DNA from 3 places in the Desulfovibrio simplex genome. Region 2 is predicted to be linked to each of the others. Evidence: riboswitches for the same ligand, from Rfam matches in the RefSeq annotation. Region 2 holds a riboswitch; each other region holds the start of a gene.
What was found. A riboswitch is a leader RNA that binds a small molecule or an ion and turns the genes downstream of it on or off. The one in region 2 is predicted to bind cobalamin.
Positions count from the first base shown of each region.

Region 1 (7,157 bases), 1.3 Mb from region 2:
GATGGTCGCCTTTCTGCACGGCATCGGCGGCGGCGCCGCCGCCATTGTGAGCTTTCTTGTCCTGACGGACACGGGCGCGCCCACGGCCTTCGAGCGCGGCAGCGCCTGCCTGGCCATGGCCATGGGCATGACCACCATCACGGGCTCCTTTGTGGCCGCGGGCAAACTGCACCAGATCCTGCCGCAAAAACCCATTATCCTGCCCGACCACACCAGGATCATCCTGTCCATTCTGGGCGTTATGGGCTTTTCCGTGCTTATGGGCACGATGTTTCCGCACTTTCTGTTCGGCTTTTTCATCTTCATGATGCTCCTGTCGGGCACGGCCTTTGGCATCGGGTTCACCATCCGCGTGGGCGGAGCCGACATGCCCATCACCATTTCGCTGCTGAACTCCATGGGCGGCGTGTGCGCCGCCATCGCGGGTTTTGCGGTGAGCGATCCCCTGCTGGTGGCCATCGGCGGCATCATCGGCTCTTCGGGCTTTCTGCTGACGCGCATCATGTGCAAGGCCATGAACAGAAAGCTGCTGTCCATCCTGCTTGGCGAATCCTCTGTGGTCACGCCCGCCGGCAAGGCCGCGCCCAAGGCTGCCGCCGCCGCTGCTCCGGCCCCTGTCAAATCCACTGAGGCCGAAGTGGCCAGGCTGGTGCAAAACGCCAAAAACGTGATCATCGTGCCCGGCTACGGCATGGCCCTTGCCCAGGCCCAGTACAAGGTCAAGCAGCTCGCGGACCTTCTGGAAAGCAAGGGAGCCAGGGTGAGCTACGGCATCCATCCCGTTGCGGGGCGCATGCCCGGCCACATGAACGTGCTGCTCGCCGAAGCCAACGTGGACTACGAACATCTGCTTGAAATGGACACGGTGAACCCGATGTTCGCCGATGCCGACCTTGTGGTCATCGTCGGCGCCAACGACGTGGTGAACCCCGCGGCCAACAGCGCGGAAGGCACGCCCATTTACGGCATGCCCATTCTTGACGCCGAAAAGGCCAGGAACATCATCATCTGCAACTATGACAGCAAGCCGGGCTACGCCGGCGTGCCCAACCCCCTGTATGAACGCGCTGGCGTGCATCTCATGCTGGGCGACGCTGCCAAGACCTTTGATACCCTGCTGCACTACGCCCAGGGCAATGCTCCGGCCGAGCAAAGCGCCGCCCCGTCCGGCGGCGACAGCAATGAAGCCGCGGCCGCCAGGCTGGTGCAGAACGCCAAAAGCGTGATTATCGTGCCCGGCTACGGCATGGCCCTTGCCCAGGCCCAGCACAAGGTCAAGCAGCTCGCGGACACGCTGGAAGCCGGTGGCGTCAAGGTGAGCTACGGCATCCATCCCGTTGCGGGGCGCATGCCCGGCCACATGAACGTGCTGCTCGCCGAAGCCAACGTGGATTACGAAAACCTGCTCGAAATGGATACCGTGAACCCGATGTTCGCGGAGACCGACCTTGTGGTGGTCATCGGGGCCAACGACGTGGTAAACCCGGCGGCCAACACGGCCGAAGGCACGCCCATCTACGGCATGCCCATCCTCAAGGCCGAGGAGGCCAAGGGCATCATCATCTGCAACTATGACGACAAGCCTGGCTACGCCGGCGTGCCCAACCCCCTGTATACCCGCGAGGGCGTGATCCTCATGACGGGCGACGCGGCCAAGACCGTGGACCGTCTGGTGAGCTTCGCCCAGGGCGAAAGCCCGGCGGCAGCCGCCCCGTCCGGCGGCGACAGCAAGGAAGCCGCGGCCGCCAGGCTGGTGCAGAACGCCAGAAACGTGGTCATCGTGCCCGGCTACGGCATGGCCCTTGCCCAGGCCCAGTACAAGGTCAAGCAGCTTGCCGACCTTCTGGAGAGCAAGGGAGCCAGGGTGAGCTACGGCATCCATCCCGTTGCGGGTCGCATGCCCGGCCACATGAACGTGCTGCTCGCCGAAGCCAATGTGGACTACGAACACCTGCTTGAAATGGACACGGTAAACCCGATGTTCGCCGACGCCGACCTTGTGGTCATCGTCGGGGCCAACGACGTGGTGAACCCCGCTGCCAACAGCGCGGAAGGCACGCCCATTTACGGCATGCCCATCCTCAAGGCCGAGGAAGCCAAAAACATCATCATCTGCAACTACGACGACAAGCCTGGCTACGCCGGTGTGCCCAACCCCCTGTATACCCGTGACGGCGTGATCCTCATGACGGGCGACGCCTCCAGGAGCTTTGACAAGCTGCTGGCCTACGCCCAGGGCGAAAACCCGGCGGGGGCCGCTGCGCTTGAGGCTGGCGGAGATCAGGTGGACAAGGTGCTCAGGGACGCCAAAAGCGTCGTTATCGTGCCCGGCTACGGCATGGCCCTTGCCCAGGCCCAGCACAAGGTCAAGCAGCTTGCCGACCTGCTGGAATCCAGGGGCGTCAAGGTGAGCTATGGCATCCACCCCGTGGCGGGGCGCATGCCCGGCCACATGAACGTGCTGCTCGCCGAAGCCAATGTGGATTACGAAAACCTGCTTGAAATGGACGTTGTGAACCCGATGTTTGCCGAAGCCGATCTGGCCATCGTCATCGGGGCCAACGACGTGGTGAACCCTGCGGCCAACACGGCCGAAGGCACGCCCATCTACGGCATGCCCATCCTCAAGGCTGGCGAGGCCAGGAACGTCATCATCTGCAACTATGACGACAAGCCCGGCTATGCCGGGGTGGACAACACCCTGTACGGCAAGCCCGGCGTCATCATGATGCTTGGCGATGCCTCTGCCACCATGGACAAGCTCATAGGCATACTCCAGAAGTAGCGCCACTGCGCGATTACCCTTGCGCGATTACCCCGAGGGGGCGCATTCTTCCGTGTGAAGAATGCGCCCCCTCGTCATTTTGGGCATTGAGGCGCGGCGACAATAGGCGTATGCAGTGCGGACGGCGGGCTGTGCCCCGCCATATCATGACGCGGTCAGCGCAAGGATTTTGAGTCGCTGGAGCAATGCCGCGTTGAAATGCTTTGTGGGGGAGGAGACCCTTTTGCAAAAGGGTCTCCTCCCCCACGCCCCCACCCCCTAAAACCTTTATTGTATTCCGGCATAGAGCATACAATGAGGTTTTTGATCTGTGGGGGGCGGAGACAGCATTTTCCAGGCAGTACACCACCTCAAAGGGTGTCTGCTCCAGCGTAGAGACGCTCCCTGTGCAAAGACTACGAAGCCGCGTGAAGGAAGGATGTATGACGACCCTGATCACACTATTTGCCGTGGGCCTGACCGGAGGCCTGGTTTTTGACTACTTTGACCTGCCGGGCGGTCCCATGACCGGGGCCATGGTGGCCGTGGTAATTTTTAAAAGCCTGGGCACCGTCAGCACGCCGTATATGCCGCACTGGATCAGGTATCTGGTGTACGGCTGCGTGGGCGTGATCGTTGGCAATATGTACAGCCCCGGCATGCTGAGCGTTGTGCGTGAAACGTGGCCCATCATGCTGCTTTCAACCTTTATCATTCTTACCGCCGGCCTGGGTTGCTCCTGGATAAGCATGCGGTTCGGCGGCATGAGCGCCGAGGGCGCCTACCTTGCCACCAGCCCCGGCGGCTTCAACGCCATCATGGCCCTGGCCGGAGATGCGGGACGCGAAGCGCCCATGGTCATGGTGTACCATCTGGTGCGCATTTATGCCATTGTGCTGCTTTCGCCGCTCATAGCCAAGCTGTTGACCCTTATGGCGAGAATGTAGCGAGCGGTTGCGTGAGCAGATTAATTTTACTGCCTATGGAACCCTAAGAGTTTCAGGGAGTGGGGGCGTGGGGGAGGAGACCCTTTTTTAGAGCATTTAACCTTTAAAAAAGGTTAAATGCTCTAACGCTGCACGAGAGTGCAGCGCGCCACAACGTGGCGTGGATTCTGTCGAAAATCGCATTTCCGGCAGAATGACACCTTTGAAATGTGAAACATTTCAAAGGTAATCTGGTCTAAAGAGGGTCCCTCCCCCACAAGGCATTTCATACGTTCAATACGCTAGGCAGACAGATCCACCCGCACCCGCAGGGCGGCGGCTACCATATTTTCCAGTGCCGGATACGCCTCTTCCCAGCGTCGCGTCTTGAGGCCGCAGTCGGGGTTGACCCAAAGCTGGCTTTTGTCAATGTGTTGCAGCGCCAGGTGCAGCAAGCGCACCATCTCGTCCGCCGTGGGAATGCGCGGGCTGTGGATATCATATACGCCGGGGCCGACCTCGCCCACATAGTGAAAGCGGGTGAAGGCGTCCAGCAGTTCCATGCCGCTGCGGCTGGATTCGATGCTGATGACATCGGCATCCATGCGCGCGATGGCGGGCAGGATGGCGTTGAACTCGCTGTAGCACATGTGGGTATGCAGCTGTGTGCGGTCCTCAACGCCTGTGGACGCCAGAAGAAAGGCGTCCACCGCCCATTGCAGGTACACGGCGGCCTCGGCGGCGGTAAGGGGCATGCCCTCGCGCAGGGCGGCTTCGTCGATCTGGATGATGTGTATGCCTGCCGCCTCGAGGTCGGTCACCTCATCACGGATGGCCAGGGCGATCTGGCGGCAGACCTCGCTGCGGGGCAGATCGTCGCGCACAAAGCTCCAGCAGAGGATGGTCACGGGCCCGGTGAGCATGCCCTTGACGGGCTTTTGCGTCAGGGACTGGGCATAGCGCGCCCATGCCACGGTCATGGGCGCTTTGCGGTACACATCACCATAGATGACGGGCGGCTTGACGCAGCGGCTGCCATAGCTCTGCACCCAGCCGTTGCGCGTAAAGCAGAACCCGCCCAGCTGCTGCCCAAAGTACTCCACCATATCGTTGCGCTCGGCCTCGCCGTGCACGAGAACGTCCAGACCAAGCTCCTCCTGCTTTTTGATGCAGGAGGCAATCTCCGCCTTGATGGCGGTTTCGTAGTCAGCCTGGGTCATTTGCCCGCGCTTGAAGGCCAGCCGAGTTTTACGGATATGGTCTGTCTGCGGAAAAGAACCGATGGTGGTGGTGGGCAGAAGCGGCAAACGCAGCCATGCCTGGGCCTGTTTTCGTTCGGCGAACGGGGATTTGCGGGCCAGCATGGCCGGGGTCACGGCGGCGGCGCGCTCACGCACCGCTGCCTGAACCGTGTCGGCATGGGCTTGAGCCTCGGCCAGCACAGCGGCGTTGGCTGCCAGAATGTCCGCGCCCTGTCCCTGGGCGATGGCCTTGAGGTCCGCCAGTTCCCCGCATTTTTGCACGGCAAAGGCCATGCGGTTCTTGATGTGTGCAGGAAGTCCGGTTTCTTCCGCAAGGTCCACGGGGCTGTGCAAAAGCGAGCAGGAAGAGGCCAGAAGAACCCGGTCCGCGCCAAGGGCGCTCACGGCGCGGGCTATGAGGTGGGCAGCCTGCGTGTAGTCGGTCTTCCAGATATTGCGTCCGTTGACCAGTCCGAGCGACAGGGCCATGTGATCGGGCAGGGCGGCGAGCACGGCGTCCAGCTGGCCGGGGCCGCGCACAAGGTCAATATGCAGGGCCGCGCAGCCGCTGTTTGCAGCCAGGGCAAGGTGCTGGTCCAGCGGGCCGAAGTAGGTCGCCAGCAAAAGCCTGGCTGACCCGGCGCGGGCCGCCGCCGCATTGAGCGTTGCATACGCTTCGGCAAAGCGCGCAGCGGCGGGAGCGGGCAACAGTTCGGTGCAGAGCACGGGTTCTTCAATCTGCACGCAGCCGCAGAGGGGAACCAGCTGTTCCAGCAGCGCCGTATAGGTTGCCAGCACCTCGTTCAGGCGCGTCCACGGATCTGCGCCGTTCTGGCCCTTGGCCAGGGCCAGCCAGGTGAAGGGGCCTATGATGGCGGCCTTGGGCGTGAAGCCTTTGGCGGCGGCGCGCCGGGTGGCTTCCAGCACGGGGTGTTCGCCGGGCGTCCATACGGCGTCGGCTTCAATTTCCGGCACAAGGTAGTGGTAGTTGGTGTCAAACCACTTGGTCATCTCCATGGCCGGAATGTTGCGTGAGGCGTCGCCGCGCGCCAGAGCGAAATAGCGCGTCAGGGCATCCTTGCCGCAGTGGGCAAAGCGGGCAGGCACGGCCCCAAGCATGAGGCTTGTGTCCAGCATGCGGTCATAGAAGGAAAAATCGCCCGTGGTCACGTAGCTCAAGCCAGCCTCGCTCTGGATAGCCCAATGGGATTCCTGAAGCTGGTGCGCTGTGCCGGTGAGATCCTGGGCGGAAGTGTCGCCACGCCAGAAAGATTCGAGAGCCTGTTTCAGCTCACGCTGCCTGCCCATGGAGGGAAAGCCGAGAATGTGGGTACGCATGGTTGCTCCTTTCATATGGTGTTGAAAGGGCAGTCTTTTTCACGCTAGAGCTTTTATACCTGAAATGGCGTGCGACCTGCCGGTCTTGCCGCCACTTCACAATACGGATGCAATCCGTACCGACGTGCGGCATCACCATGCCGCACGGCTCTGGCCGGGCGCAACAACGCCTGACCGGGCACTTGCCTGAACGCGAGACAGTACTGCCTTGCCGCCGGATGGCGGCAGGTGATGAGGCGTCTCCTGGCTTCCGGCCCCTGCGCGTTTGTCGTTGCGCGTGGCCGTACCTTCCCGTCCCCGGAGCAGACCGATGTTGCGGCATTCCCAACATTTTGACGGCCTGGTCGATGAACAGTGGCACGGCGCGGGTTTGTGCCGGTTACAGTGGCGCGTCCGCAACGGATTTTCACCGTTTTCCGTTTTTCATCACAATATCTAGATAAATTGATATATAACAGCGGCCACAGTGTCAAGCGCAGACAGGGCAAAAAATGATGACGGTTAATACTCGTAGCCGGCAGAGCAGGATAGCTTTGAGCTTGTGAGGTGTCTTAGAGCAGATTAACTTTGAAATGCTTCACATTTCAAAGTTTTCATTCAGCCGGAAAATGCGATTTGCGGTAGCCGTTAGCGGGTCTTTGCCGCTTACGGATAACCAATGCTGTCTTTGCGGCAGCCGTAGCTTCCTTCGTCGCAACGGCTAAAGCTCGGCTGAACCCACGCCACGTTGTGGCGCGCTGCACTTTCGTGCAGCGTTAGAGCATTCACACTTTTTCAAAGTTAAAATGCCCTAGACCAGATTAACTTTGAGAATGGACATTCTCAAAGTTTAAGACACGCATGCTTCGGCGCTTAACAGCGCAAATAAATAGCGGTGCTGTCTTCATC
Region 1 is NZ_AP042377.1:3,235,313-3,242,469, forward strand. Features, by position in the region: gene ACZ5DH_RS13185 (NAD(P)(+) transhydrogenase (Re/Si-specific) subunit beta) at 1-2,785, shown strand, start outside; gene ACZ5DH_RS13190 (AbrB family transcriptional regulator) at 3,208-3,711, shown strand; gene metE (5-methyltetrahydropteroyltriglutamate--homocysteine S-methyltransferase) at 3,993-6,269, opposite strand; cobalamin riboswitch at 6,486-6,740, opposite strand.
Region 1: it holds a riboswitch for cobalamin, as region 2 does, so the genes downstream of both, metE (5-methyltetrahydropteroyltriglutamate--homocysteine S-methyltransferase) here and ACZ5DH_RS07915 (FecCD family ABC transporter permease) in region 2, are expected to answer to the same signal.

Region 2 (7,157 bases):
AGGTTCCAGGACATGTATGCCAGCTCCATGGCCGTATCAGGGCAGGGGTCCGGTATCTGCTTCCAGAATCCGCTGACCATGCGTCTGCCCAGCGCATTGAAGATATGGGCCATAACCAGAAGCATGTCAGCCCCGGTACGAGCTGCGGCCAGCAGGGGCAGTATGTGCCTGTGCCGCAGCAAGCGTGCCTTGGGCATATTTGCGACAGCTTGCATGACGGAGGCTTTGGCCTGCGCCACATCATGTTCGGCCAGAAGGGCCATACCCAGTTTAAGATCGGCAAGAACGACATCACCCGCCTGGCGCGCGGCATGGTATATCTCCTTGGCCGACGCGGCGCGTCCCAGGCGCATGTTCATGTCTGCCAGGGTGCGAAGCGCCTCGGCCGCGAAGCGTGTCTGGTGGGGAAGGCCGCTTTGTGCCTGTATTGCCGCCTGCTTCAGGTTTTGAACGGCTTGTGAAGCATGGCCGCCGAAACGCAGGCAGCGCAGGCAATGCGCCTTGGCCTCGCTACAGTGTCGTTCTGCTCCATCACGCCGCGCGGTGCGCGCGCTGTTGTTTTCAAGAGCGGACAGCATCTGGGCGGCGCGCGCCTCGGATGTGTGATTTTTGCGGCAAAGGTTTTGTCCCGCCAGAGCTATGGGCGCGTATGCTTCGGGCTGTTTCAGGATGCGGTCTGCCAGGGGCAGAAGCGTTTGCGGCGTGTAGCAGACAAGGTGCCGCCCGTCTGTAAAATGCTGTTGCGTACCACGGCCCCGTGCTTCGGTGAACAGCAGGCCGCCTGAGGCCAGGGCCTGGAAAACGCGCAGGGTCAGTCCGTCAAAAAGGTTTTCATTCAGAACTATTCGGGATTCTGAGAAAATATCAATCATTTCCCTGTTGCCGACGTCCTGGCGGACATGCACGCTGTAGCGCTGCATCAGCAGGTTGAGAATGTTGCTTCTTTTGAGGCGCTGCGGCGTAGTGACCCCCACAAAGGAGATGTCGTACTTTTTGCACGGGGTGGGAGCGCGAAATTCATGCTTCTGGGCGCAGAGCGGCAGCCACGAAGCCCTGATTCCGGCTTTGCGAAGCGTCGATACGGTTTCCATCTGGTCCACGAAGACGTCGTCAAAGACCTTGCAGGCGTGTTCAAGCCAGAACGCGTTGATGCTTGAGTCGATGCAGTATGCCGCCAGACGGGCCTGGCACCGGTGCAGACCGGCAGGGAGTTTTTTCGCGCCAAAAAGTTCCACCAGCACGACATCTACCGGCATATCAAGTTCCGCAAGTGCATCGGTGACGTCTTTTTCCTGGTACGGCGCCAGATCAATCACCGTATGTCCCAGGCTCAGCAGACCTTCTTTGAGAAAAAAACCGTCATACGCGATATTCATGCACGTTCCTTGCTGCGTCGGTGGATAGTTCGCGCATGCTAGCCCGGTGGAAAAACAAAAACAATGGCGCAGGCCGCCCGGCCTGCGGTTTTGGCGAGTCCGCCCGGCATTGACAGGCCTGCCGCCCCCGCCTACAGTAGGCGCGGCAATGGTAGCCGGGTTGCCCGGCTTGAAAAGGGAATCCCGTTAGATGCGGGAGCGGACCCGCCGCCGTAAGGCTCGCCAACCTCGCACCACGCAGTGCCACTGGAAACGGGAAGGCCGGTGAGAGGGAGCCAAGCCGGAAGACCTGCCTTGCCCCATGGCCCCGCTTTTGGCTGGAGCAATTTCACTTTGAAATTGCTCTGGCGATTGCGTGAGCAGACGCCCGCCGCAAAGGTGCACGCGCAGCTTCAGTCGTTGCCCGCAGGGCTTGCCTGAACCGTTGACGGAATCGTCTTACGGGTCAGGACAGCAGCGCTACGAATGAAGACAGCACTATCATTTACTTGCGCGGTTAAGCGCCAAGGCGAGCGTATCTTGAACTTTGAGAATGTACATTCTCAAAGTTGATCTGCTCCAGGGTGCATGGCAGCGGCATGAGCCGCCACGGCAACGGGACTTTGTCGGCAGGACTGAGGAAATACGGGCCTCTTCCTTCATGAAGCAACATCTGTTTCATGCGGGAAGAGGCCTTTTTTATGCCCATGCGCCCCGCGCTGGGTCTTCAAAGGGCGGGCATGACCGCGACATCACATTCCTCCTCTCCCTCCGGGTTGTCATCCGTGCGCCTGTGGCCCGCGTTCGCGGCTTTGGCGACGCTGTGGCTTGTTTCCCTGCCTCTGGCCTGTCTGCCCGGCCCGGTTCCGCTGGCGGCTGGTCAGGTTTTTCACGCTCTGGCGGTGCAACTCGGGCTGGCCGCGCCACCACAGGATACGTCGCTCATGCTGGTGGTGGGGCAGATACGCCTTGCCCGCGTGTGCCTTGCGACCCTGTGCGGCGGCGCTTTGGCCGTGGCGGGTGTGGCCCTGCAAGGGGTCTTGCGCAACCCTCTGGCCGACCCTTTTACTCTGGGGATTTCGGCGGGCGCGGCGTGCGGGGCAAGCATTGCCATTGCCCTTGGCGGCGTTGCGGGCAGAGCCCTGAGCGGACTTTTGGCGGCAGTGCATCTTTCCCTGCCGGGACCGGCGGCTCTGGTGGCCCCGGCGGCTCTGGCGGGCGCGCTGCTGGCCCTGGCCGGAGCCTTGTGGCTCGGCAGGGGCGACGGCGGCTTCAGGCGCGAGAGCGTCATACTTGCGGGCATTGCCGTGGCGGCCTTTCTGGGGGCGCTGGTGGCATTGATCAAGGCGCTCAATGAAGAATCCGTAACCAGCATTGTTTTCTGGATTATGGGGTCGTTTCAGGGGCGTGGATGGGACAGCCTGCCCCTGTTGCTGGCAACGTTCGTGCCTGGTCTGCTGGCTGTGGCTTTGGGCTGGCGCGCGCTGGACGTACTGACCCTGGGCGACGAGCAGGCCGCCCAGCTCGGGCTGAATGTGGGCCGCGCACGGCTTTGGCTGCTGGCCGGGGCAAGCTGTATGACGGCGGGGTGCGTGGCCGTTGCCGGAGTGATCGGCTTTGTGGGACTGGTGGTGCCGCATGTGCTGCGCCTTGTGCTGGGCTGCGGTCACGGCCCCCTGCTGGCCGGAGCGTTTTTTGGCGGCGGCGTGCTGCTGGTATGGGCCGACGTGCTGGCCCGCAGTGTGCTGGACGGCGGGCAGGAACTGCCCGTGGGCGTGGTTACCGCGCTTCTTGGCGGTCCATTTTTTGCCCTGCTGGTGCGGAGGCGGCCATGAAGCAGAGAACGCACGCGCCCAATATTGCGCCCGCTGGCTCCGAGCCAGAGCAGGCCGCAAGCCAGTTGGTGGAGTCAGCAGGGCAGTTTGCGCAGTCAGCAGATGGTTGTGTGGCGGAACCCGTTGGGGCGTTTGCAGAACCGCCCGCCAGATTTTCCGCCGCACCGTCCGCAGCCAGGCCCGCCACCAGCGGCCCGTCCGCCACGGCGACCCCGCCCATGCTCGAGGTGCGCAACCTGCGCTCCGGCTACAGGGGGCGGCCGGTATTGCAGGGCGTGAGTTTTGCGGCGCGTGGCGGTGAATGTCTGGCCCTGCTTGGCCCCAACGGCAGCGGCAAAACCACGTTGTTGCGCAGCCTTTCCGGCGTGCTGCACGCGCAGGAAGGGGAGATTTTTCTTCAGGGCAGGTCGCTCGTGGACATGAAGCCGCGCCAGCGCGCGCGGCTGGCGGCTGTGGTGCCGCAGGGCGGGGAATATCCGCGCGAGCTCACGGCGCGGCAGATGGCGCTGCTTGGGCGGTATCCGCACCTTTCGTGGCTGGGCTGTTACGGCAGCAGGGATTACGCGGCGGTGGACGAGGCCCTGGAAGCCTGCGGCGCTGCCATGCTGGCTCCGCGCCGTCTTGCGGAACTGTCGGGCGGCGAACTGCAACGGGTGCTTCTGGCCCGCGCCCTGGCGCAGGAAAGTCCGCTCCTGTTGCTGGACGAACTGGCCGCGGGGCTGGATATGGCCCGCATGGCCGGACTTTTCGACCTGCTGGAACGCCGCCGCGCTGCCGGGGCCTGCGTGCTCATGGCCGTGCACGACTGTAATCTGGCGGCCATCTATGCCACGAGACTGTTGGGCCTCAAGGCCGGAAGGCTTGTTTTTGACGGCCCGGTGGATGCGGTTTTTACCGAGGAGAAGCTCAGTGCCCTTTATGATATCCCTATCGGCGTTTTGCCGCACCCGCTTTGGGGCCTGCCTCAGGCCCTGCTGGCGCGGGCGCATGGCCCCCGCAGTCATGACGGCTTTGCCGCATGCCCAGGCGACGCATGTTCTGCCCACGCTGGCGCTGGCCCTGGTTTTGGCTCTGCCTCTGGCTTTGGCATCCGCGACGCTGGCCGCTGAACCCGGGCAATTGTCCGCTCCTGCCTCTGCCCCAGCTCCCGCCGCTGCCGCTGCGCCCACTGTGTTTACCGCGGCCGCCGTGGCCGCCGGTGCGTCGGGGTCGGCAGCGCCAGCGGCAGGGTCAGCTTCGGCGTCCGCGTCCGCCTTTGTCCCGGTCAGCGTCCGTGACGATACGGGGCATGAGGTGCGTCTGGACGCTCCGGCAAAGCGCATCATAGCCCTGTACGGAGCCTTCAACGAGCTTTTGCTGGCGCTGGGCGCTGGTGACAGCCTTGCGGCCCGCACCGTGGCTGACGCGAACATCCCCGGTCTGGAGCATCTGCCCGCCATAGGCACCCATATGCGCCCCAATGCCGAGCTTATCGTGCAACAGTCGCCCGACCTGGTCATCCAGCTTGCCGGGCGCAACGAAGCGCTGTTGCAGACCGAAGCCTTGCGCGCCCTCGGCCTGAACGTGCTTGTTTTTGAAATGAATTCTTTTGAGCAGATGTTTGGCGTGCTGCAAAAGCTCGGACAGCTCACCGGGCGCGAGGCTGAAGCCGCCCGTCTGACAGGCGCGTGGCAGGCGCGGCTCGTTGACCTTGAGGCCCGCTACAAGGCTCAGAAGCCGGTACGCGTTTTTTATGAGGTGCGGTACCCCAATCTGCTGGCAGCGGGGCGGGGCGGCATTGTGGATCACATCATATCCCGCGCTGGCGGGCGGAATGTGGTCGCGGACGAAAAAAAACTGGTGCGCTTCAATGAAGAAGCCCTGCTGGCCTCTGACCCGGATGTGTACATCATTCAGAGCGGCCCTATGAACCCCGACCCCCAGCCATTGGACCAGCGTCCGCATTACAGGGATCTGCGCGCCGTGCGCGAAGGCAGGGTGTTGACGGTGGATGAAGACCTTTTTGCCCGTCCGGGGCCGCGCTCTGTGGACGCCGCCGAAGAGCTGGGGCATTTTTTGCATCCCGGTGCGGCGCGCTGATTTTCCTTGATTTTCCTTCAACCTGAGATTCTGACCACAGGATAAGAGAGCTGAGCATGACAGGAGTTTTGTACGGCGTGGGCGTGGGGCCCGGCGCTTCGGACCTGCTGACGCTGCGGGCGGTGAACGCCCTTGGCAAGGTGGACGTGATTCTGGCGGCGGCTTCGCCCAAAAATGACTATTCCGCCGCGCTGGAAACCGCCCGACCGCATTTACAGCCTGACGCGCGCATGCTGCGTCTGGAATTTCCAATGACGCGGGACCGCGCCGTGCTGCGCGAGGCGTGGCGCGTGGCCGCCGAAAAAACGCAGCAAGTGCTGGAGAGCGGCGAAAATGCGGCCTTTCTGACCATTGGCGATCCGCTTGTCTACAGCACCTTCGGCTACCTGATGAAGACGCTCAGGGAGTGCGCGCCGCACCTGCCCATTGAGATCATCCCCGGCATTACCTCCATTCAGGCGGCAGCCGCGCGTGCGGGCGTCATTTTGTGCGAGAACAGCGAAACCCTGCGCATCATTCCCGGCATCAACAGCCGCGACGAGCTTGAAAACGCCCTCGATGGAGCTGATACCGCCGTTATTCTCAAGGCGTACCGCAACCTTCCGGCTATTACGGACGCCCTGCGCGCCACAGGGCGGCTGGATTCCTGTATTCTGGCCAGCCACGTGGAGCAGCCCGCCGAAAAGCTGCGCCATGGCATAGACCTGGAAGAAGGCACACCACCCTATATGTCACTGATCATCAGCAGAAAACCGGGGAAGGGCTAGGTCTGGGCAGTACGTTGAAATGTTTTTTGGGGAGGGGAAAGAAGTAATACTTTGTGGGGGAGGGACCCTTTTGAAAAAGGGGTCTCCTCCCCCACGCTCCCACCCCCTAAAACTTTTATTGTATTTTGGTGTATTAGAGCATTTTAACTTTGAAATTGCTCTGCTGACGTGAAGGCGGCAGCTGCCACGAAGTGGCGTGTATTCTGGCGAAAACCACGTTTTTCGCCAGAATGATGCGTTGAAACAGGGAGTGTTTCAAAAGCAAAATGCTCTAGAAAAAATACTCTCATATAAAATGGGATGTTAGAGGCGGTGCCTTCCTGGCATCACAGCACTTCAAAAGTTATCTGCAGCAGGCAATTTCAAGGCGAAACAGATATATGTAAAAAGTAAAGCCAGCAATTCCCGCATGATCGGGAACTGCTGGCTTTTGCAGTTGTGGAGGCGGCTGATTTGCGCACGCGGCGCAACCGTATGCCGCATCATTTGTGTGCGGCATTCATGTGCGCCATTATGCGCGAAGCATCCTCGCCATCAGCAGATGCGCGGCAATTGCGCCCCTTCAAGCATGCCCAGCAAACGGCGGCCGCCGATGCGGGTTTGCAGGCTCACCTGCGCCTTGCCCTCCGTGACCGTGCCCACGCGCGCGGCTTCCTTGCCATAGGGGGAGCGGCGCATGGCCTCCAGGGCGGCTTCGGCCCTGTCTTCGGGCGCTATGCAGATGCATTTGCCCTCATTGGCCAGGTACAGGGGGTCCAGACCCAAAAACGAACAACCGTTCCGCACGGCCTCGTGCACGGGAATGGCTGTTTCATCCAGAAGAATGCCCACCTGAGACTGCTCGGCAATCTCGTTCAGCGTGGTGGCAAGGCCTCCGCGTGTGGGGTCGCGCAGTACATGCACTTCGCCGGCAGCTTCGAAAATGTCCGCGATCATATGGTTAAGAGGCGCGGAATCCGAAGCCACGTCCGTGAGAAATGACAGCCCTTCGCGGCTGCCCATAACCGTAAGGCCATGGTCGCCCATGGCTCCGCTCACCAGCACCGCGTCACCGGGGCGCGCGCTGTGCCCGGACGGGGCGGGATTGGCGAAAACTTCACCTATGCCGGTGGTATTGATAA
Region 2 is NZ_AP042377.1:1,935,063-1,942,219, reverse strand. Features, by position in the region: gene ACZ5DH_RS07920 (glycosyltransferase family protein) at 1-1,376, opposite strand, end outside; cobalamin riboswitch at 1,508-1,687, shown strand; gene ACZ5DH_RS07915 (FecCD family ABC transporter permease) at 2,096-3,190, shown strand; gene ACZ5DH_RS07910 (ABC transporter ATP-binding protein) at 3,187-4,299, shown strand; gene ACZ5DH_RS07905 (ABC transporter substrate-binding protein) at 4,193-5,269, shown strand; gene cobI (precorrin-2 C(20)-methyltransferase) at 5,326-6,036, shown strand; gene hypE (hydrogenase expression/formation protein HypE) at 6,571-7,157, opposite strand, start outside.

Region 3 (7,157 bases), 980 kb from region 2:
CACATAGGTGATATGCCCCGCGTTGGTCAGCGCATGGTATGGGGCCTCAATCTCGATTTTTCTAAATGCCTTGATAGGGCAGTACACAGGCACATGGAAGGAGTTGGTATAGTAATCCTTGTCCGTAATGCCGGGAATGCTGCCGAACTTGGCTTTATCCAGAGAGACAAAGCGACCGCTGAGGCTTTCCGCCGGGGTGGCGATAAGCGAGAAGTTCAGGCCGGACTTTTCCGACTCGTCATCGCAGCGCTTGCGCATATGGCTGATGATCTCAAGGCCGAGCTTCTGGGACTCTTCACTTTCGCCGTGATGCTTGCCAAGCAGAGATATGAGGGCTTCAGCCAGGCCGATGAAGCCCATGCTGAGCGTACCGTGCTTCAGGACTTCTTCAATGCTGTCGTCCCAGTCCAGCTTTTCGGAGTCAAGCCAGATGCCCTCGCCCATGAGGAAGGGATAGTTGCGCACCTTTTTGGAGCTCTGAATTTTGAGCCGGTGCAAAAGCTGGCGAAAAACCAGATCGATCCTGTCGTCCAGCAGGGCAAAGAATTTTTTGACGTCGCCGTGGGCCTCAAGGCCCAACCGGGGGAGGTTGACCGAGGTAAAGCTCAGGTTGCCGCGTCCGCAGGTCACCTGCCTGTCCTTGTCATAGACGTTGCCGAGAACCCGTGTACGGCAGCCCATATAGGCCACTTCGCTGTTGTAGTCGCCCGGTTTGTAGTACTGCAGGTTGAACGGAGCATCAAGGAAGCTGAAGTTCGGGAACAGCCGCATGGCTGAAACCTCAATGGCCAACTGAAAAAGGTCGTAGTTGGGATCTTCCTTGTTGTAATTGACCCCGGACTTCACCTTGAAAATCTGCACGGGAAAGATGGATGTTTCCCCGTTACCAAGGCCCGCCTTGGTGGCCTTGAGCAGATTTTTGGCCACCATGCGCCCTTCGGCGGAGGTGTCAGTGCCATAGTTGATGGAACTGAAAGGCACCTGTGCCCCTGCGCGCGAGTTCATGGTGTTCAGGTTGTGGATAAGAGCTTCCATGGCCTGATAGGTGCGGCGCTCGGTATATTTCAGGGCTTCTTCGGCGGCATAGGCATGGGCTTCGCCCACCATGGCTTTCTGTTCCGCAGAGGCGACCTGATCCAGCTTGCGGCCAAATTCTTCCATATTGCCAAGGCGCGGGCACAGGTCAACGCTGGCCAGCAGTTTTTCGGTAAAAACCGCTGCATCCCGGGCTTTCATATGCATGGCAATACGTACAAAGGAGGTAAAGGCCCTTTCGTATTCCTTGCGGTACGTTTTAATGACGCCCTCGGCCATGGCAAAGTCGAAGTGCGGCACACTCTGACCGCCGTGCATTTCATTCTGGTTGGCCTGAATGGCTATGCAGGCCAGGGCCGAATAGCTTTCAATGGCGTTGGGCTCGCGCAGATACCCGTGCCCGGTGGAAAAACCGTTTTTAAACAGTGGGATAAGGTCTATCTGGCAGCACGTTTCCGTGAGCATGTAGAAATCTTTATCATGGATATGGATGTCGCCATTGATATGCGCGGCCGAGGCATCCTTGGGCAGAATGTAGTTGTCAATAAAGTACTTGGACCCCTCGGATCCGTACTTGAGCATGGTGCCCATGGCGGTGTCGCCGTCAATATTGGCGTTTTCGCGCTTGATGTCTTCGTGAATGGCCGGGGAATACGTAAGTTTTTTATAGATATCCATGAGATACGATTCCGCGTTGCGGATTTTCGTATGCTCGGCGCGGTACAGGATGTAGGCCTTGGCCGTCTTGGCGTAGTCGTACTGGATCAGCGTTTCTTCAACAAGATCCTGAATTTCCTCAACGTGCTTGAGGCCGCGGGCATCCAGTTTTTTGCACACTTTTTCAGTGACAAACAAAAGGTCTGTAGGGGACATATCCTCACCGCCAACGGCCTGATTGGCCTTGGTAATGGCGTTGAGAATCTTGACGGAATCGAAAGGCACTGCCGTGCCATCGCGCTTGGTGATGCTGGCGGGCATGGAGAAAGACTCCCATAAGAACTGTGAAAACAACTGTGAAAAAGTCCGTTCGCAAAACGAACGAAGGGGACACCGGTAACATATGGGGCGGTAAGTAAACCCAGGGGCAAGCCTGTAGCCGGGAACAGATCGTTCCCGCAAAGGATTGGCCGGCAAAGGCCCCGTGCCGACAATCCGTATCTTGACTGTACAGGGGTATACCCGACAGCCGTTGGGTGTTTTGTTGAAAGCAGGTCTTCCGGCTTGCCGACCGCCTTTCGGCCTTCCCAGGGCATTGCCCCAGTGGCGCATGAAGAAAGGCGGCGTTTGTACGGCTTACGGCGGCGGGTCCGCTCCCGTTTTTCACGGGATTCTCTATTAAGCCCATAGGGCGCTTTCAATGTCTAGAAAATCTCAAAAGAACTGCATCATGTCAATCGGGGTAAGCAAAAAAGACTTCCTAGTCTCGTAGGAACAGTTCAATTTTTATTGATAAATTTTATTATAAAGTGTTCGCTCAGGTCCAAAAAAAGGCCGCAAAAAAGTGTTGGGCGCGAGCTATACCCTGCCCGAAAAATACACTGCCGGAACCGCCATTGAAAGTTCCGCAGCCTTACATGTTTGGCTGATGACTCCCTTGGTGCGGGCTACAATCTAGCGCACTGCCCTGATGATTTCAAGGCTGATCAAACCCTTGGCAACTGCGGATTTGCAGATGCGACCTCTGGAAAACCGCACCATTTGCCATTTTTACCGGGCCATATTTTTTTAAGAAATATTACCAAGAAGCAAAAAATCAATTTCCACTACTCAATTAATTCAGCAGAATAAATGAAATTTACAGGCAAAAAATGATCCTGCCCTACCGCATAAACATGGGCATGTCCGCACTTGTCGAGGACGGACGCCCGCCCCCACCCGGCGCGTACCCGCAGGTCACGCCCGCCCCTGTGCGCGACGCCTCCACATCCACACGCCCGGAACCAAGCAGGACGAACGCCCACGCCCACCCCGCGCAAAGAGTCTCCATGCCTCTCTCCCAACCCGAGGCCGCAGGTCACGCCACCCTGTAATGCCCCCATAAATCAAACGGCTTTTGAGGGAGAATCCTTCCGGTTTTCACCAGCCTGCCGATGCACGCATTGTGAGGTCTTCCACCAGGCGCCGAGTGCAGGTACGTGGTGTGACGAGTTCTGCCCCGTCAGAAAACGCGTTGTCAGGATGCTCCAGGCTGCGCCATTCGCACAGCCAGAAAAGTTCTTCCTTAATCGTGCGCATTGTCCGTTCAGTGACCGCGTTTCCTTTCGGATTATTCTATGGTGAATGCCCGTGCGATGCCTGCTGTCGCGCATTGGCCAAAAACGTAATTCGTCAGCGGTAGTACATGCTCTGAGTGGTTTGATACTCACTGCAAAGGCTTGCCACAGAGCGACCCTGCGCCCCTTCAAGCACAATGCGGGCTTTACTTTTACGGCCCCAGGTCCGGCGTTTCAATTTTCCTTCAGGGCTGGAAGAAAACCACCTTGGCTGCCTTGTTACTGGGGGCAGTATAGGGCACGCACGTCAAAAGCCATGGCCTGTTTTTGGAGCCACAAAAAATAACCTGAAAACAGTTTATAAAATCTGAAACGGTAAAAGCGCATAATGAGGGAAATCAAGGAGAGAATTATGCGCAGACCGTTTAGAATAGGACGCCCAGCTCCCAGCGTTCTGGTGTCTCCCGAAGCAGCTTTGGGCAAGGCTCAGGCCAGTCAATGGCTTTTCAGGCTTCTTGAGCTTCCCATTTCGCTGGACAGCCATTTTTTCTCCTGCCTGCGCTGGTGCGCCAATGGCCTGAAAGGCCTGCCCCCCATGCTTCAAAAACAGATGGCTGCCTACACTAACCGCAGTCGTATGCATACCAGCCTCCGTCACGCTGTGGCGGAGCTACAAACTGTTCCTGAAAAACGCCTTGATGACACGCTGGAAGAATTTGCAGAAGACAACGCATGGTTTCAAGCGCAGTTCAAACTGTGCCTGCAGTCGTTTATTTCTGACCATTTTCCCAGTGATGATTCGCTGAAATCATGTGCCAGACCGCTGCAAAAAATCCAAAAGTTTTTTGGTTTGAGCAACGATGCCATGAAACTGTGCTCCCTTGCATTTTTGACAGGAAATTTCAGGGCAGCAGAAAACTATTTTGAAGACACCCTGCATATTCAGTCTTTCGATGCTCGGCGCACACTAAGCTACATGTTGGATATTACGGCAACTGTTTGCAAAGACACAATATCACAGCTTTCAGACATGGGCATACTTGATGTCAACTCTTCAAGTATAAGGCTTTGTGACAACATTAATGCAATATGGCAAAAATGTGACGAAGTTTCATTGAAAAAGGTATTTTGCCAGCCTTTACGCGGCAAATCACTGCCAATTCATGAATTCAATATTGCAGATGAAGATAAAAGTCATGTACTGCGCTTGTTACGCCGACGGAGCAACAGGCCAGTGCACATTTTGCTCTATGGCGCTCCTGGCACTGGCAAAACCAGCTTTGCCCACGCCCTTGCCAGCGAGCTGAATATGAAGGCCTGGGCCGTGCCCTGCAGGGAGGATGATTCTTCCCAAGACAGGCGAACGGCCCTTGCCGCCTGCCTGCGTATGGCCGATTCGCACAAAAACAGCTTTGTTCTTGTGGATGAGGCGGAGCGGCTTCTGGACACATCTATCAGCGTTGACAGAAGTACCTCAACAAAGGCCTGGCTGAACGCATTTTTGGAGCGCCCCAACCAGCGTGTCATTTGGATAAGCAATGATGTTTACCAGATTGATCAGGCCGTGCGGCGACGCTTCAGTTTCAGCATCCATTTTGAAGAGCTGGGCAAGACCGAGCGCCGGCGCATCTGGTTCAGAACCATGCGGCGTCTCCAGGTTGAAGGCCGCATCCCCCCCGAAACTGTTCAGGCATTATCCGAGCAATACCCTACGCAGGTTGCCGTTATAGAGCATGCCCTGCGCGAGGCCAAGGCGATTGCCCCGCGCAAGGGTTTCGCCGCCTGCGTGGAGCGCACCTTACGGGCCCATGTAACCTTGACCCATGGTGGAGAAAAACCCAAAAACCGCCACAACGGCAACGCCATATACGACCTCGATGGCGTGTGTACCGCCCAGCCATTTGAGCCGCAATTGGAGCGGCTACACAACTTGAACAGGCACCTGCGCTCCAACAAAAATAGTTGCCCGGGCATGGGCACAATCCTGTTTTACGGCCCGCCCGGAACAGGCAAAACTGCACTGGCCAAGCACCTTGCCCATCTGCTTGGCAGAGAACTCTCCATACGGCGAGCCAGCGATCTTTTGTCTCCCTACGTTGGCGTTGCAGAAATGAATATTGCCGCTGCCTTCGCAAATGCCCAGCGTGATGGCGATATTTTGCTTATCGATGAAGCGGACAGCTTTTTGAATAACCGGGACAATGTGCGCCAGGGTTGGGAAAAAACCCAAATAAACGAGTTTTTAACGGCCCTGGAATCATTTTCCGGCATTTGCATCTGCACAACCAACAGGCGCGATGGCATGGACCCGGCAGCCATGCGGCGTTTCAGCTTTAAAATTCCTTTTGGGTATGCCGGGCCAATGCAGCTTGAAGCCTTGTATGCCAGCCTGCTCGCGCCGCTGGTTGGCACGCCTTTGCCCATTGAGCTCAAAAAAAAGCTGGGCCTGCAACAAAGGCTTACCCCAGGTGATTTTCATGCCGTGCGCATGCAGTTTTGGCTGAATGACCCGGGCTCAGTTACCCACGATGTTTTGTTGGCGGCACTGCTTCACGAGCAGGCAATCAAGCTCGAATCAGTTGCACAACGCATCGGTTTTGCGTAACAAGCTGTCTATATATTTCAAGGAGGCCGTGATGGGCAAAAAATGGAGTGACGCCAAGCCGGCAGAAAAGCTGCTTGGCCTTTACACCATACTGCTGGTTGCCACCCGTCCCCATAGCCATACCGAGCTATCGGAAATGCTCGGCTGCTCCAAGCCTGCATTAACACGGCTGCTTGAGCAGCTTGAGGGCTCCCACTTTGGCAAAGTGCAACGCTCAAAGCAAGGGCGCGAAGCTCTGTACCAGCTTGAAAAGCCCCCAAGGCTCCCCACTGTCTGCCTCAATGCCGAAGGGCTGTACCAGCTGGCCCTCTGCCGTGAACTGCTGACCAACCTGCTGCCCGAAACAATGCACAAAGAAATGGAGATAAGTCTGCGGCAAGCCGTGGCTTTTTTACCCCAGGGAGAACAGGATTTGCCAGACCATGTTGGCACAAGTTTATCCAAGGGGCGCATTGACTACAGGCCCTTTCAAAATACGCTGGGCATCGTTCTGCAGGCCATACGCGAGCGCAAGGTCTGCGAAATCCAGTACAAGGGCGCGGCCCTTGCAAAGGAAAAGTCTTTCGATTTTGCTCCCAAACTCATGATCGGATTCAGAGAAAGCCTGCTGGTACAGGGGTTTATTGTAACAGACAAAGGCACTGCCACACCTTTATATGAAAGGTACACAACCCTGGCCCTGCACCGCATCAAGGCATGCACTGCCACCCGACGCGAAGCCCGCGTGCCAGACATCCCGGAACCCGACAACGCAACCTTTGGCATTATGGAAGGTGAGCCCTTTACAGCCATGGTGCGGTTCGCCGCTGCCGCTGCCACCTACGTGGCAGAACGCCAGTGGAGCGCGCAACAATCCATAGAATTCCACGCTGATGGTTCGGTAACACTGCACGTGCAGGGGCAGAGCGTGCCAGAGTTTCTGTCGTGGGTGCTGAGTTTTGGAAAAACCGCAGAAGTGCTTTCGCCCGACTGGTTGCGGGATGAGGTCGGGGAGACAATACAACACCTCTCCAGATGTTACACGCCATAAGCAACGCGAAGAGACGTGACAAATCCATTCTTGGGGGCCATGCCAACAGGGATGACGAGTCTTACGACTGTTATGGACAAGAAAATGCAGATAGTTCAGCGGCAGTTACAGCGACCTGGTTTGTGCAGAGCCCCTGCCCTCCCCCCCCAGACGTATCGATTGAAAAATTGTGCTCATGAACAGTAGCACAGAAATTACCTGAAGATCTTTTAAAGCTCTGTCAGCAACATGCAGGCAGAGCTTTACCATGGGGATCTGCACAGCTCGAAATTTT
Region 3 is NZ_AP042377.1:958,560-965,716, reverse strand. Features, by position in the region: gene ACZ5DH_RS03980 (anaerobic ribonucleoside triphosphate reductase) at 1-2,013, opposite strand, end outside; cobalamin riboswitch at 2,225-2,406, opposite strand; gene ACZ5DH_RS03975 (hypothetical protein) at 2,614-2,823, shown strand; gene ACZ5DH_RS03970 (hypothetical protein) at 2,844-3,065, shown strand; gene ACZ5DH_RS03965 (AAA family ATPase) at 3,844-5,853, shown strand; gene ACZ5DH_RS03960 (helix-turn-helix transcriptional regulator) at 5,885-6,883, shown strand; gene ACZ5DH_RS03955 (hypothetical protein) at 7,157-7,157, opposite strand, start outside.
Region 3: it holds a riboswitch for cobalamin, as region 2 does, so the genes downstream of both, ACZ5DH_RS03980 (anaerobic ribonucleoside triphosphate reductase) here and ACZ5DH_RS07915 (FecCD family ABC transporter permease) in region 2, are expected to answer to the same signal.